2 linked regions of the Pontibacter liquoris genome follow. The main gene of each other region encodes a partner of the protein of the gene in region 2 in a complex. Links are inferred from orthologs where the notes say so. Each region holds a gene or a part of one and is shown on either strand. Other genes may lie near its edges. The genes, in order: LWL52_RS13980 and smc.

Evidence for each region.
Region 1: the proteins of smc (region 2) and LWL52_RS13980 are in contact, whole or in part, in a crystal structure (PDB 3ZGX), measured with the Bacillus subtilis proteins. The link is inferred for Pontibacter liquoris from one-to-one orthologs.

Annotation. Positions count from the first base shown.
Region 1 is NZ_JALEBG010000002.1:144,867-152,062, forward strand. Bases 2,393-5,357 are described here. They hold LWL52_RS13980 (segregation and condensation protein A), read right to left. Parts: upstream 4,278-5,357; coding sequence 3,507-4,277; downstream 2,393-3,506. Other genes in these bases: LWL52_RS13975 (lysylphosphatidylglycerol synthase transmembrane domain-containing protein), read right to left, coding at 2,393-3,393; dxs (1-deoxy-D-xylulose-5-phosphate synthase), read left to right, coding at 4,789-5,357. In the rest of the region: LWL52_RS13960 (sugar O-acetyltransferase), read left to right, coding at 1-414; LWL52_RS13965 (hypothetical protein), read right to left, coding at 500-1,015; LWL52_RS13970 (FAD-dependent monooxygenase), read right to left, coding at 1,145-2,287; more of LWL52_RS13975, read right to left, coding at 2,335-2,392; more of dxs, read left to right, coding at 5,358-6,705; LWL52_RS13990 (GxxExxY protein), read left to right, coding at 6,871-7,196. UniProt on the Bacillus subtilis protein: Participates in chromosomal partition during cell division. May act via the formation of a condensin-like complex containing Smc and ScpB that pull DNA away from mid-cell into both cell halves.
Region 2 is NZ_JALEBG010000001.1:2,184,946-2,193,271, forward strand. The notes cover bases 2,673-6,767. They hold smc (chromosome segregation protein SMC), read left to right. Parts: upstream 2,673-3,030; coding sequence 3,031-6,567; downstream 6,568-6,767. In the rest of the region: pckA (phosphoenolpyruvate carboxykinase (ATP)), read left to right, coding at 1-560; LWL52_RS09030 (16S rRNA (uracil(1498)-N(3))-methyltransferase), read left to right, coding at 701-1,417; LWL52_RS09035 (DUF4159 domain-containing protein), read left to right, coding at 1,447-2,115; LWL52_RS09040 (hypothetical protein), read right to left, coding at 2,158-2,667; LWL52_RS09050 (MmcQ/YjbR family DNA-binding protein), read right to left, coding at 6,875-7,234; LWL52_RS09055 (1-acyl-sn-glycerol-3-phosphate acyltransferase), read right to left, coding at 7,292-7,846; LWL52_RS09060 (hypothetical protein), read right to left, coding at 7,945-8,326. UniProt on the Bacillus subtilis protein: Required for chromosome condensation and partitioning.

The sequences.
Region 1 (7,196 bases), on a different replicon or contig from region 2:
CAAGCCGGCGAAGGCCTCTGGATACAGCCGCCCTTTTACTGTGACTATGGCAGCAATATCGTTACCGGCGAGAAAGTATTCTTCAACTTCAATTGCGTAGTGCTGGATGTGATGCAGATTAGTATTGGCAGCCGCACGCTTTTCGGTCCCAATGTGCAGATCTACACCGCTACGCACCCCATGAACTACAAAGAGCGGGCATCAGGGCTGGAGTTTGCAAAACCAATTGTGATCGGCGAGGATGTATGGGTGGGCGGCAGTGCCGTTATTTGCCCTGGCATAACCATCGGCGACCGCAGTGTTATCGGTGCCGGCAGCGTAGTGACCAAAGATATCCCCGCGGATGTGTTTGCAGCTGGCAACCCCTGCCGCGTTATCCGCCCGGTTTCTCCGGATACCAAGCACGAAGTATAAAGGTCATTTGGCTTTGCGCTTGCTGTAGCAGAAAAGGAAATCAGCCACCCTCAACAGCGCGGCTATACTTGCAGGCGCCATCCTTTTACTTTGCAGCCACCGCCTCATCAGGGCACTTCTGCCCGATCTGCTCCCGCAGGTTCTCCACACAGTTTACCGGAATCAAGGTATAGGTGGCGGTATCGCCGCGGGCGCAGTATTTGAAAGTGGCAAAGCGGGTGCGGCTTTTGGGATATACCCAGCGGTCCTGGTTGCAGCCATACACCACCAGCGGGAACTCGCGGTAATTATAATCCACAAACGAGGCCACTTTGCCCTGGTGCACAAACAAAAGGCGGCGGCTTAGCTGCGGCACTGGTTCTCCTTCCCACCGGAAGCCGATGGCATCGCTGATGACGCGCTTATCTTCTCCCGCCTGAAAGTAGTAGAGCGTGTCCCATTCAAAATCTGTCAGGTCAGCCAGCTGCACCTCCTTATAACCTTTCGAACCAACCTCACCATCGGTAACGGCCGTTTGCAGGTTGTCCAGCAGCTTGTTGTTGCTGTCTGAGCAGCTCAGCAGGGTCAGTACAGTCAGTAGAAGCAGCAGGTTCTTTCGCATAAGGTATAGGTTGTAATATAGAGATGTACGTTAGCGGCTGACACCCGGCCCAGGGCTTGTGTGCCCGTGCGCGCCGGCAGGTATAAATTGTGGCTGCATACAGCCCAAGTTAACTAAAAATCTACCCGGTTAAAAATCTACCCCGTACAGCCATTCCATCTGGCTTTGTTCTACCTGCCGCGGCATCAGCCGGAACAGCGCATCACGGGCGCCGGCCAGCAACGGGTTCTGCCACTGTGATACAGCCCCTAACATCCTCGATAGCCGGATAACCTTGGCGGTGCGGGCCAGCCGCCGCCGCTCATACCTTACCAGCGCCTTGTCTATACGTGTTTCCTGCCCCAGGCATTGCCCCAGCACCACGGCATCTTCTATGGCCTGGCAGGCGCCCTGGCCCATGTTGGGCGTAGTGGCGTGGGCTGCGTCGCCCAACAGCAGCACCCGCCCGTACGCAAACTTTCGGAGCGGTTTTAAATCGTAAATATCGCCCCAGATGAGCTGTTCAGGCCTGGCAGCAGCCAGCACAGTGGGCACCGGCGGGTGTACGCCGGTAAAGTGCTGCGCCAGTTGCGCCGGCGTGAGTTGCCGCATCCGTTCATTCGCTTCGGGCGCATTAATGCAGGCGTACCAGTAAATGCGGTTGCCTGGCAGCGGCGCCATGCCTACGCGGCCCTGCGGCGCCCAGGTTTCGGCCGATATCATCTCGTTGAGCGCTACTCCCGGATTTTGAATCACAGCGCGCCAGCAGGTATAGCCGGCATAACGGGGCTTGCTTTGTGGCACCAGTTGCCGGCGCACCACCGAGTTAATGCCGTCGGCAGCGATCAGCAGGTCGGCGGTAGCCTGGGTGCCGTCTGTAAAGGTCACGGTCACCTGTCCGTTTTGCTGATCTATACGTTGGCAGCGCTTGTTCAGCACCAGCGTACCGGGTTGCAGGTGCTGGTGGAGCACGGCGTGCAGGTCGGCCCGGTGGATGACGAAATTATTGATGCCATACTTGCTACTCAGGGGCTGGGTATCCATGTTGCTGATCACCTTGCCAGCAGCATCAAACATGACCAGGCTGGTGAGCTGCTTGCCTCGCGCCACCACCTCTTCGGCCACGCCCAGGCGCTGCAGCCCCTGTATGGCATTGGCTGCCAGGCCTACGCCGGCACCCACGGGTTTCAGTTCCGGCGCCACTTCGTAAACCGTGGTTGTGATCTGTTGCTGCTGCAGGGCAATAGCTGCACACAAACCGCCAATACCTCCTCCTATAATGATGGCTTTCATTTTATACTTAGTAGTGCTACATGATTAGTGCTTGGGTAGCCGCTAGCCTATACCCGCACTTCAGTCTCCTGCTGCCTGCCGAATACCTTGGCGATCCATTTTGGAAGGAAAATGGAGCCCAGCACCAGGTACGGATAGTAGGTAATGAGGCGGTAGAGCACCACCACAATGCTGCTGTAGGCACCCAGAAACAAGCCGAAGAAGCTCGGAAAAGCCATCTCCACAATGCCTGCGCCGCCCGGCGTAATAGCGATCAGCATCACGATCCAGAAAATGAGGTTGCGGGAAATGATGAGCAGGTGTTCGCTCAGGCTGATGTCTACAAAAGCGGCAATAAGGCAGTTTAGTAAGAAATAACGCGCGCACCAGACAAATAAAGTAGACACGATCGCCTTGGTCCAGTAGCCGGCCGTATTGCCTTTCAGCTGCTCGGAAGCCCAGATAATTTCATTGCCGTGCTGGAAAGCGCTTACCCGCCACTTGCGCAGAAAACGGATAGACGTTATTTTGAGCAACAGCCATTTAAAAGCACGGGGCCGGATAAACAGCGCATAGATCATCATAAAGGTATACACTGCTATCAGGCCGTAGCTGATGTAAAAGGCCGCTTTGAGTTGCGAAATATAGGAAGGGTCCAGGCCAAAGGTAGGGAACACCTCTCCTTGCGTGGCCAGCAGGGCAATGGGTGCGGCCAGTATAAAGAACATGTTATCGAGCACGGCCGTGAACATGACGTAAGCCAGCGACTTGCCCAGCGGAATGCCTTCTTTGTTAAGGATGATGGTCGCCACCGTGGTGCCGCCCACCACCGATGGGGTAACGGCCGAGGCAAATTCCCAGAGCATGATCACATCGATGCTGTTGCGCCAGGTCAGAAACTTGTCGGTGAGGTGGCGGATGCGGTACATGTAGCCGGCATCGCGGATGATGAGCACCACGATGGCGGCCAGCAGCCAGCCCCAGTGCGCCTCGGTAATGCCTTTCAGGTCGTTGAGCTTATCATCCTTGATAAAAAGCCAGGCCGTAGCGGCAAGTCCCAACAACACTGGTATCAGGATCTTAACAGGGCTAAAGCTTTTTAATATGGTCTTCTTGTTCTGGTCCATGTAGGTAGTGCGGCTCTTTGCCTGCGGCGCGGCGCAGGGCAAAAAACAAATTAGGTTGTGCCGGGTAAGTGCTATACGAGGCTTACCGGGCATTTAACCAACGATTGTGCTGGCTATTCGACAAACAGTTGTGTTACCTGGGTGGCCTGCCCTTCTGCCCTGGTAATAATAAAATCGTTGAAGCCCTCGCCTACTTCCACGCCAATTATGTTGAGCTGCAGCATGTCGAGAATAGCCAGGAAGTTGAAGATCATGCCTATTTTGTCCGGGAACTCGGCAATGAGCTGTGAGAAAGCGAGCTGGCGGCGCTGCTGCACCATGTGCAGAATAATGTCCCGCTGCTCTTCCAGGGTATAAGGGTAGGTAATAACGGTATGCTTGGGCCGGTTCTGCTCTTCCTCGTAGCGCACCATCACTTTTTCGAACACCCGCATGAGCTTGTACAGGTTCAGGTCCTGCAGCTCGTACTCAAAGTGGTTGGCATTGGCAATCTGCTGCAGCTCAGGGTGTATGTTGCCGCGGTTTTCCTGGGCCATGCGCTGCTCCTCCATCTGGGCCAGGTCCGGAATAACGCTTTTATACTTTTTATACTCCAGCAGGTGCTGCACCAGTTCCTGACGGGGGTCAATCTCGTTGCCTTGTTCGTCTTTATCGGCGCGCGGCAGCAGCATTTTCGCTTTGATGCGCATCAGCGTGGCGGCCGTAAGGATAAAGTCGCTGGCTACTTCGATGTTGAGCTGCTCCAGCTGCCGGATATAGCCGATAAACTCGTTGGTGATCTGAAAGATCGGAATATCGTGGATGTCCAGCTCATCACGCTCGATAAAGAAGAGCAGCAAGTCAAAGGGCCCCTCAAACAACGGTAATTTAATCTCGAAACTCACCTTTATACGTCTTAATAAGCAAATACCATTAAAATGCCGGGCAGCATCAGCAGAAGTATAAGCCAGGTATAAATCGCTGCCTGAGGATTTACTGGCCTGTTGCTATTCTTTCCTCCTGCTTCCGTTACACACCTAACGCTGCGCCGTCCACAAAATTAATCTTTTTCGCCAGAATGCGCCTATGGCTGCCTAAAGCCTTGCCCCTCACCGATGGACGGCCTCCTTCAGAACAACTTTTACATCGCGCAAGTATAACTTTGCACACCCCGGTCCGGAGGCTGTGCATTTGAGAGGCAGGCCCGAACGGTTCGCAAAGGCAATAATATAGTTTATACTATATTTCAGAACTTGAATTAACCGGCTGCGTAAGTTGGGAAAGGCGCTAAAAGGGCTGCTAGTTTTTTTTATTTTATTACCTTTACAAATTGGTTGAAAGGGTATGATTTCTGCTTTGCCGGAGATCGTAAACTAAAGCTGATTTATTTTGTTAGAGGTCTATAAAGACAATTCTATGATCATTAAACCCGGAGAGCTGCTCGCCTCTATTCAATCACCTGCCGACCTTCGGAAATTAAAGCCCGAAGAGCTGCTGCAGGTGAGCCAGGAACTACGGCAGTATATCATTGATGTTGTTTCCATCCATGGCGGTCATTTTGGGGCCAGCCTGGGGGTGGTGGAGCTCACTACGGCGCTGCATTATGTCTATAACACACCCTACGACCAGCTGGTGTGGGATGTGGGGCACCAGGCCTACGGGCATAAGATCTTAACGGGTCGCCGCGATATTTTCCATACTAACCGCAAGTATGGCGGCATCTCCGGCTTTCCAAAACGCAAAGAAAGCGAATACGATACCTTTGGCGTAGGCCACTCCAGCACGTCTATTTCGGCAGCCCTGGGCATGGCGGTCGCCTCCAAGTATAAGCACGAGTTTAACCGCCACCACATTGCCGTGATCGGCGATGGTGCCATGACGGGCGGCATGGCGTTTGAAGCCCTGAACCACGCCGGCGTAGCCAACGCCGATCTGCTGGTGGTGCTCAACGACAACTGCATGAGCATTGACCCGAATGTAGGCGCACTCAAAGAATATTTAACCGACATTACAACCTCCCGCACCTATAACAAAGTGCGCGACGAGATCTGGAACGTGCTGGGCAAAATCAGCAAGTTCGGCCCCAATGCACAGCACATCGCCTCTAAAGTGGAAAGCGGCGTTAAAGCTACCCTGCTCAAGCAAAGCAACCTGTTCGAGTCGTTGAAGTTCCGCTATTTCGGCCCAATCGACGGCCACGACATCAACCATCTGGTATCGGTACTGGAAGACTTAAAACACATTCCGGGTCCGAAAATTCTGCATTGCGTTACCACCAAAGGCAAAGGCTTTGCCCTGGCCGAGAAAGAGCAAACCAAATGGCACGCGCCCGGCACGTTCGACAAGATCACGGGCGAGATCTACAAAAAACATTTTGACACGCCGCAGCCACCCAAGTACCAGGATGTGTTTGGCCATACGATGGTAGAACTGGCCGAGCAAAACCCTAAGATCATGGGTATTACCCCGGCCATGCCGTCGGGCTGCTCGCTTAATATCATGATGGAAGCCATGCCCGACCGTGCCTTTGACGTGGGCATTGCCGAGCAGCACGCCGTTACGTTTTCAGCTGGTTTAGCTACGCAGGGGCTGGTGCCGTTCTGCAACGTGTACAGCTCATTTATGCAGCGCGGCTATGACCAGGTGGTGCACGACGTGTGCCTCCAGAACCTGCACGTGGTGTTCTGCCTCGACCGGGCCGGTTTTGCCGGCGCCGACGGCCCTACCCATCACGGTGCGTACGATATTGCCTTTATGCGCTGTCTGCCCAACATGGTGGTATCGGCTCCGATGAACGAGCAGGAACTGCGCAATTTAATGTATACGGCCTCACAGGACGGCGCCGGTCCGTTTACCATCCGCTACCCACGTGGCGAAGGCGTGATGCCGCAGTGGCGCACCCCGCTGGAACTGATCGAAGTGGGCAAGGGCCGTACGGTGCAGGAAGGCGAAGAAGTGGCTATCCTGACCTTTGGCCACATCGGCAACTATGCCGTAGATGTTTGCCAGAAACTTGGTTACGAGGGCATCAAACCGGGCCACTACGACATGCGTTTTGCCAAGCCACTGGACGAGGAACTGCTTCACCATATTTTCAGCAAGTATGACAAGGTGATTACCGTGGAAGACGGCTGCCTGCCCGGCGGTTTCGGAAGCGCAGTGCTGGAGTTTATGGTCGACAACGGCTACACGGCACAGGTAAAACGCTTGGGCATTCCGGATGCGATCTTCGAGCACGGCTCCCAGCTGGAACTTCAGAAAGAAGCCGGCTTCGATCCTACCGCAATCGAAAACACCGTTCGCCAACTGCTGGGCGTGCCGGTGAAAGTATAGCGTAGGTTTTAGACGTTAGATTTTAAATTTTAGATAAAAGGTCTCACAGGTGTTATACTTGTGAGACCTTTTATTTTGTCTGAATCAGGATTTACAGGATGAAAGGATGGACAGGATTTCTGTTTGAAAAACTAAATAATCATAGTTGATGTCGTATAGGACTTCATGCAGTTGGATGATTTCACATTTAAAATAATTGGCTGTGCCATGAGAGTTCATAACACTATGGGCAATGGCTTTCAGGAAATAATTTATCAGCGATGTTTAGCGATAGAACTGGAGCATGCCGGGTTAGGTTTCGACCGGGAGAAAGAACAGACAATATTTTACAACAAAGTTGAAGTAGGTAGCCGCAGAGCTGATTTTATAGTTGAGAATAACATCGTGGTTGAGCTTAAGGCGCTAGTAAACCTGGAAGACGTACACCTGGCGCAGGCTAAGAATTATGTTTTTGCCTACAACATGCCCGTAGGTCTTCTCATTAATTTTGG
Region 2 (8,326 bases):
CCGATGCCTTTGGGGTTTTGCCTCCTGTTTCGAAGCTGAACACCAGCCAGGCCATGTACCATTTCATTTCGGGCTACACGGCTAAGGTAGCCGGTACCGAAGTAGGCATCACCGAGCCTCAAACCACTTTCTCGGCTTGTTTTGGCGCCGCCTTCCTGCCGCTGCACCCCACCCGCTATGCCGAAATGCTCGGCCGCAAAATGCAGGAAAGCAATGTGAATGTATGGCTGATCAATACCGGCTGGACGGGTGGTCCTTATGGCATCGGCCACCGCATGAAACTCTCCTATACCCGCGCCATGATCACGGCCGCCCTGCAAGGTGACCTGGAGCAGGTGGCGTATACCATGCATCCGATCTTCCAGGTTGCCATTCCGGACAGCTGCCCAAACGTGCCAGCCGATATCCTGAACCCGCGCAATACATGGGCCGACAAAGACGCTTATGATGCAAAGGCATTGGAACTTGCAGCTTCCTTTATCAAGAACTTCTCTAAGTATGCCGATTATGCCAGTGAGGAGATCCTGGCAGGCGCGCCGCACGCTGCCGCAATCGCATAACTCCGCAATCTTATCTTTGAAGCCTCTCCGCAACCTGCGGGGAGGCTTTTTTTGTTTAAGGCTTTTCCATAGGCGCAAATTCTATACCTTCGTATATTATATAGCCACTTGCCCCTAACGCCCTTAAGCCCCGACTGCCCGTGCACATCTTCTATACACCCGACCTGAAAACCGATACCTATACCTTGAATGAGGAAGAATCGAAGCATTGCACCCGTGTGCTGCGGCTGCAACAGGGCGACATGGTGTCGCTGGTAGATGGCGTTGGCGGGCTTTATACCGCCATCATCCAGGATGCGCACCCTAAAAAATGCAGCCTGCAGATCATTGAAAAACAGCTGGAGTATAACAAGCTGCCACACGAAATTCATATTGCCGTGGCGCCAACCAAGAACCTGGACCGGATGGAGTGGTTTGTGGAGAAAGCCGTGGAGATAGGTATAAACGAGATCACTTTTCTGTTGTGTGAGCATTCGGAACGCCGGCAACTGCGCCTGGACCGGCTGGAAAAGATAGCGGTAAGCGCCATGAAGCAGTCGCAGAAAGGCTACCTCCCGCTCTTGCATGAGTTGGTGCCCTTTCAGCATTTTGTGCAGACCTGCCAGCCCGAGCAGACATTCATCGCTCATTTAGAAGATGATGCCACCAAAGGTATAAAGGAATTTTATAAGCCCGGGCAGCCGCACTGCATCCTCATCGGGCCCGAAGGAGACTTCTCTCCGCAGGAGATCGCCCTAGCTTATAATGCCGGCATCCGGCCGGTTACGCTGGGCAAAAGCAGGCTGCGTACCGAAACGGCCGCTTTGGTGGCCTGCCACACGCTACATGTACTGCACGATGTGCTGGCCCCGTTATAAAGTATGGCGAACGTTTAAAGCACCGGATTATGAAAAAAAGCATCCTCCTGTTTCTGCTCTTTGCCGTTGTGGCAGCGCCTGAATTGCTGGCCCAGAACCCGGGCTTTAAAATTGCCAAGCTCAAGTATAACGGCGGCGGCGACTGGTATGCCAATAAAACTTCGTTGCCCAACCTGATCCAATTTTGTAACCGGAACCTGAACATGAACATCGCCCCCGAAGATGAGGTGGTGGAGGTCGGAAGCCCGGAATTGTTCAGCTACCCGTTCGTGCATATGACGGGGCACGGGAACGTTGTTTTTTCGGATGCAGAAGCGCAGAACCTGCGCAAATACCTGCTAAGCGGCGGCTTTCTGCACATCGACGATAACTATGGCTTAGATAAATTTATCAGGCGGGAGATGAAGAAGGTCTTCCCCGAACACGAGTTTGTAGAATTGCCTTTTGATCACCCGATCTACAAGCAGAAATTTACGTTTGCGCACGGCCTGCCCAAAATACACGAGCACGATAACAAGCCGCCTCAGGGCTTTGGCATCATTCACGAAGGCAGGCTGGTGTGCTTTTATACCTATGAAACGGACCTGGGCAATGGCTGGGAAGACCAGGAAGTATACAACGATCCGGAAGCCAAAAGGCAGCAGGCCCTGCAAATGGGAGCCAACCTGTTAACCTATGTGCTCACCCATTATCAATAAGAAGATTTTACCCAGTTTACCGTAATTTATACCTGCTCCGGCTCACTCATACTTGCGCTTAAATATCTCCGATAGTATAAAAGCATCTTTGGCTGTGGTCGGGTTTCGCAAAAGCTCTTTGTAGGGCTGCTGCTTGGCCTGGACTTTATCGTAAGCATTGAAAGCTACCTGCCGGCGCTGCTGCGACTGCCGTAACACTTGCCGGGCCTCTGCCGGCTTCTCCCACGATAACTCTCTAACAGGCATTTCCTCGTAATTTATCACTACGGGCTGCGGCCTGGGTGTAAGTTCCTGCCGCACCTTTTCTTTGGCCGATTGTACCAGCACCTCTCCTTTTGCCAGCGGCTTTTGCGCTTTTGGCTGTAGCTCCCGCAACATGTCTTCCAGCGAAGTAGCTGGCCTGGGAGGCTGCAGCGGTTTGCCTTTGGAAGTATAGCGGGTGTCCTCGGGTAGATGGGCGTCGTCGGGTCCTTTAAACGCTTTCAGCCACTTGGTAAAGATCAGATAGGCAACCCCGAGTAAAATATAAAGTATGATTTTGAAATCTTCCATAGCGTATTTTTCTATTCCAAGATAAGCAATAAAGCAGCCCGATACAAATGGTGGGTCCGGCTTAGTTAGGCGCTCCATATACCACACATTAAACGCCTTTTACTGTGCAGCGGGTTCTTCCCGCACCGGGCAGCTCTGGCGCTGAGGTTATACTTTGCTCTTCCAAAAACAGCCCCTGCAAAATGCCAGCAGCAGAAAGATACAAACTGCGCCATAGCGCTGTATTTGAAGGATTCCATTCTATAACAGGGGCCAAAGTATAAATTTCTTTGCACCACTTCTCAGAAATCAGGCGTTCGGTTCATGCAGGTAACTAAAATACCCTTATTTTTGAGTTAGGTTTATAGATTTCCGCTAACGCGAATGCAAGTATCAAGATTAGAAATCAAAGGATTTAAAAGTTTCGGGGACAAGGTTGTTATCAATTTTGATAACGGCATAACCGGGATTGTAGGGCCAAACGGCTGTGGCAAGTCTAACATTGTGGATGCCATCCGCTGGGTGCTGGGCGAGCAGAAAACCCGCAACCTGCGCTCTGATAAAATGGAGAACGTGATCTTTAACGGCTCCAAAACCCGTAAACCGGTGCAGCTGGCCGAGGTGTCGATCACGTTCGACAACAACCGTGGCGTGCTGCCCACCGAGTACTCGCAGGTAACGGTAACCCGCAAATACTACCGCAACGGCGACAGCGAGTATATGCTCAACGGCGTCACCTGCCGCCTCAAAGACATCAACGAGCTTTTCCTGGATACGGGCATCGGCTCGGACAGCTACGCCATCATCGAGCTGAAAATGGTGGATGAGATCCTGAACGATAAGGAAAACTCCCGCCGCCTTTTGTTCGAGGAAGCCGCCGGCATTTCGAAGTTCAAGGTGCGCAAAAAGCAAACCCTCAAAAAGCTGGAAGAAACCGACGCTGACCTGGAACGCGTGGAAGATGTGCTTTTCGAGATCGGCAAGAACATGAAAACGCTGGAACGGCAGGCAAAGCAGGCCATCCGGTATTTCCAGTTGAAAGAAGATTACAAGAAACACAGCCTGGAATATGCGCGGCGCAATGTATCCCAGTTTCAACAAACGCTGGAGCGCCTGGAACAGGATGTGCAGCAGGAAAGCACGTTAAAGGAAAACTATATTGCGGCTGTTACCGAAGCGGAAGAAGCTATTGCAGACCAGAAGCAGGAACTGAACCAGACCCAGGAGCAACTGGCCGAGATGCAGAAATCCATGCAGGTGCAAACGGCAAAACTGCGCCAGCTGGAAAATGATATCAAGCTACGTTCCGAGCGCAGCCTGTTTCTGAAAGAGCGCGTGCAGCAGCTGCGCATGCAGATAAGCCAGGATACGGCTACCCTCGACCATACCCAGCAAAGTATAGCTGACCTACGCGAGGAACTGGAAACCGTGCAGGAGCAGTTTGCAGACGCCGAGGAACAGGTTGGCGAGCTGAAAGAGCAGGTGCAGGAAGCAAACGAGCAAAAGATGACGCTGCAGGATGCCTTCCAGGAACTGACGCAGCAGCAGAAAGCAAAGCAGAACGAAGTATACCAGCTCAACAAATCACTGGAGATCAGCCAGGTGCAGATCCAAAGTATAAACCTGGAGCTGGAGCGTATGCAGCAGCAGCAGCTCACCGCCGACGAAGATGCCCGTTTATTTATGGAGCAACTGCAGGAGGCGCAGCTTAACCTGGAAGAGCGCACCACCTTGCTTGTGCAATTGCAGGCCCGGGAAGAGTCGCTGCTGGAGAGCATCGAAAAAACAGAGCATGATATTGAAGCGCTTAAAACGCAACTGGTAGACCTGAACCGGATGCTGGACGCCCGCCAGAATCAGTATACCCTGACCCGCTCGCTGGTCGAGAACATGGAAGGTTTTCCGGAAGCGATCAAGTTTTTGTGCCAGGCAGAAGGCTGGTCCAAGCGGGCTCCTCTCCTTTCTGATATCATCTCCAGCAAGCCTGATTATAAGCCGCTTATCGAGAGTTACCTCGAGCCCTACATGAACTTCTTTGTGGTAGATTCGCTAGCTGATGCGCTGGAAGCAACCAGCCTGCTGAAGCAGGAAAACAAAGGGCGCGCCAACTTCATCATCCTCTCCGAAGTGGAAGAGCTGGAGCCAACGGCCACTTTCAGCGAAGGCAAACTGGTAGCGGCCTACGAGGTGGTTTCGGCAGATAAGAAGTATGGCAGCCTGCTGAAGTATATGCTCAACAACGTATACATCAGCGAGGATACGGAAGACGATTTCTCTTCTGAAGATTACCGCACGATTATTCTTAAAGATGGCTCGGCCATCAAAAAGCCGCTGAGCTTATCCGGCGGTACTGTGGGCTTGTTCGATGGTAACCGGTTAGGCCGCAAGCAAAACCTGGCGCAACTGGAAGAGGAAGTAGCCGCGCTCACCAAACAGGTAGACCTGCTGCAGAGCCGCATTAACACGCAAAACCAGATCCTGCTTAACTATAAAGGAGAGTCGCAGAAAGAGCCCATCAAACTGATCGAAAAAGAAGTAGCCCGTTTGCAGCAGGACCTGCTCACTGTGCGCATCAAGCATGAGCAGCACCAGCAAAACCAGCGCAACTTCGATCAGAAGCAGGACGAGCTGCAGGAGCGCCTCTACGCCCTGCGGGAACAAACGCAGGAAGTGTCGCCGCAGGCAGCGGCAGACCAGCAGGAATTGCAGCGCCTGGAAGAAGAACTGGCCGTTTACACCAACCAGCTCAATCAGCAGCAGGAACAGATCGCGGTGATTTCGGGCAGGTATAACCAGGAAAACATTACGTTCCATCACCTGAAGAACCGCCTGGCCAGTTTGCAGCAGGAGATCAGCTACAAGCAGAAAACGGTAGAAACAAACCAGGAGCGCATCACCGGTTTTAAACAGGAATTGGTAAAATCGGAAGAGGAAATTGCCGGAGCAGATAGCTTTATTTTCGAAAATCAGGCCGTGGTGGAAACAATGGTGGAAGCCCGCCGCGAGTATGGCTATGAACTGGAGGAGATCGAGAAGCAATACTTTAGCCTGCGCGGCGAGCTGGACGAGAAAGAGAAAGTGATCCGGGAGCTGCAACGCAAACGCCAGAATGCCGATGAGTTGCTGATGCGCATGCAGCAGGCCAAAAACGATACGCAGCTCAAGCTGGTGGCTATAAAAGAGCGCCTGGCAGCAGAATTCAATATTTCGGACGAAGACTTTGCCAGCCCGGCACCGGAAGCCGAACTGCTGATACCCCTCTCGAATGATGAGTTGAGCAAGCACATAGCAGAAACCAAAAGTGCGCTCGATAAAATGGGACCGGTAAACGCCATGGCGGCCGAAGCCTATACCGAGATCGAGGAGCGGAACACCTTTATTACTGAGCAACGCAACGACCTGGTTAATGCCAAGAACATCCTCATCGACACCATCAACGAAATTGACTCGGTGGCCAAAGAGAAGTTCATGGATGCCTTTAACCAGATAAAGCAGAACTTTATACTTGTGTTCCGCAGCCTGTTCACCGAAGAGGATAACTGCGACCTTGTGATCTCCGACCCGAGCAACCCGCTTGAATCCAAGATCGAGATCATGGCCCAGCCAAAAGGCAAGCGCCCGCTTACGATCAACCAGCTATCTGGAGGCGAGAAAACGCTGACAGCTATCTCGCTGCTATTCTCGATTTACCTGCTCAAGCCGGCACCATTCTGTATTTTTGACGAAGTGGATGCCCCGCTCGACGATGCCAATATCGACAAGTTCAACAACATTATCCGCAAATTCTCGCAGGACTCGCAGTTTATTGTGGTAACGCACAACAAGCGCACCATGGCCTCGACCGATGTAATGTATGGCATCACCATGATCGAAGCCGGTATCTCCCGCGTTATACCTGTAGACTTAAGGCAGATCGCTTAGTATAATCTTTCGATAAAAAAGAGCCGCAGCTAAAACGTTAGCTGCGGCTCTTTTCATTTATACTTATTTCTATTTTTTACCTCAGGTAGCAATTTACAAATGCTCTGTAAGTATAAACCCACCCTAATCCGTCCATGAAGGTGAATCACCTACTATCCTGGGGCATGTGTCAACTTGTGCTTACTACCCTGATTAGAGTATACTTGTAAAAAAAAGATCAAGCAAAGGTTTATCACTTCTAATCTTGTTTTACCTGGCAACACAAGCTAATTCTTGGGCTAGTGAATCAGGTAATTAGTTGATGTCACTAACGATCTTGCTCTGTCAAAAACAGTTGATGCTGTATTTTTTTCGGGAGTTTGGATCGTACCAATTCATACGACTGCTTAACATAAGATTCCCACTCCTGCATAGATAACCGCCCCCACTCCTGCACCTGCACCCATTTGTTCCGCGCCATGTAGGGTGCCGGAATCACTTGCGGTGAGCTGGAAAGCTCGTCAAACTCTTCCTCTCTTACTTTAAACGATACCGCATGGGGTGCTTCCAGCGAAGTGACACAAAACATCTTGCCTGCTACCGAAAAGCAAAGATCAGCGCCCCACTTGATGTCTTCGCTTACGCCGGGTAATTGCAAGCAGCATTCGCGCAGCTTTTCTATGTCCATTGATTTATATTAAGTATAAAAAGAATAGCTTATTGTGAAAGAAACTTGAGTCTATACCTAGCGAACGCCGTTTTCAGGAAAGCGCCCAGACTTAGTACGGTAAAAGGCTTGGATCTTCTCCAGGTCAGCATCAAAATCACCTGAAGGATAAATGGTTGGTCCGATACCTGCTTCTTTTTTAGCATAATCCAGGTAGCCCAACACGATCGGAACGCCTGCCCCCTCGGCCACATAATAAAACCCACGGCGCCAGCGGGGCTGGTATTTTCGGGTGCCTTCCGGGGTTACCATCACGCACATGTCCTGGCCAGGTCGCTCATCGAAAATCCTGATCATGGCATCTACCATGCGCGTGTTTTTGGAACGGTCGATGGGCAGTGCGCCCATGCGCCGGAGCAAGCCGCCGAAAGGGAAGCCCATGAACTCCTTTTTGATTGTGAACCGAATCGGAGCATCCATCAGGTAAAAGGCAGCGCGGGCATAGATAAAATCCCAGTTACTGGTATGTGGGGCAGCCACCATCACACAGCGTCTGTTCTCGGGAGTAAGCCCCCCGTGTAATGTCCAGCCCGATACTTTAAAGATGAGCTTGGATAGATATTTTGCAAACATGGTTTATGTAGGTATAAGCGCCTGTCACCGTTACCGCTCCTCAGCAGCAGGGTCAATGGCAGCTTAAATATAAGGTATAAATTCCTACATACCCCTATTTACAAGGCCTGCTTGATAACATTTGCTCTTTTGCGAAGCAAATAAGCCTGTACGCCAAAGCCCAGCATAGGTCCATAAGTGATGTAAGACTTTCCGTTTTCGATCTGTTTGAAATAACGCACGGAAAGGAGGGGCTCGAGCGAGAACTTTTCATTAAAAAAGTAAGCATAGCCTACGCCCAGCGCACCCGCGTACAGGTTGTTCTTCTCGCCTGTCGAAAAGTTTAGCAAGCCCATCTCAAGCGAGAGCTCACCAAATACCCCGTTATCCAGGTAATAGCGCGTAAAGGGCCCTGCCAGCAGCATGGTTTTCCGGAAAGGTTTGTTTTGCTCGGCATTGGAGGTAATTTTCAGGCTTTCATGATTCATGGTGATGTTGAGT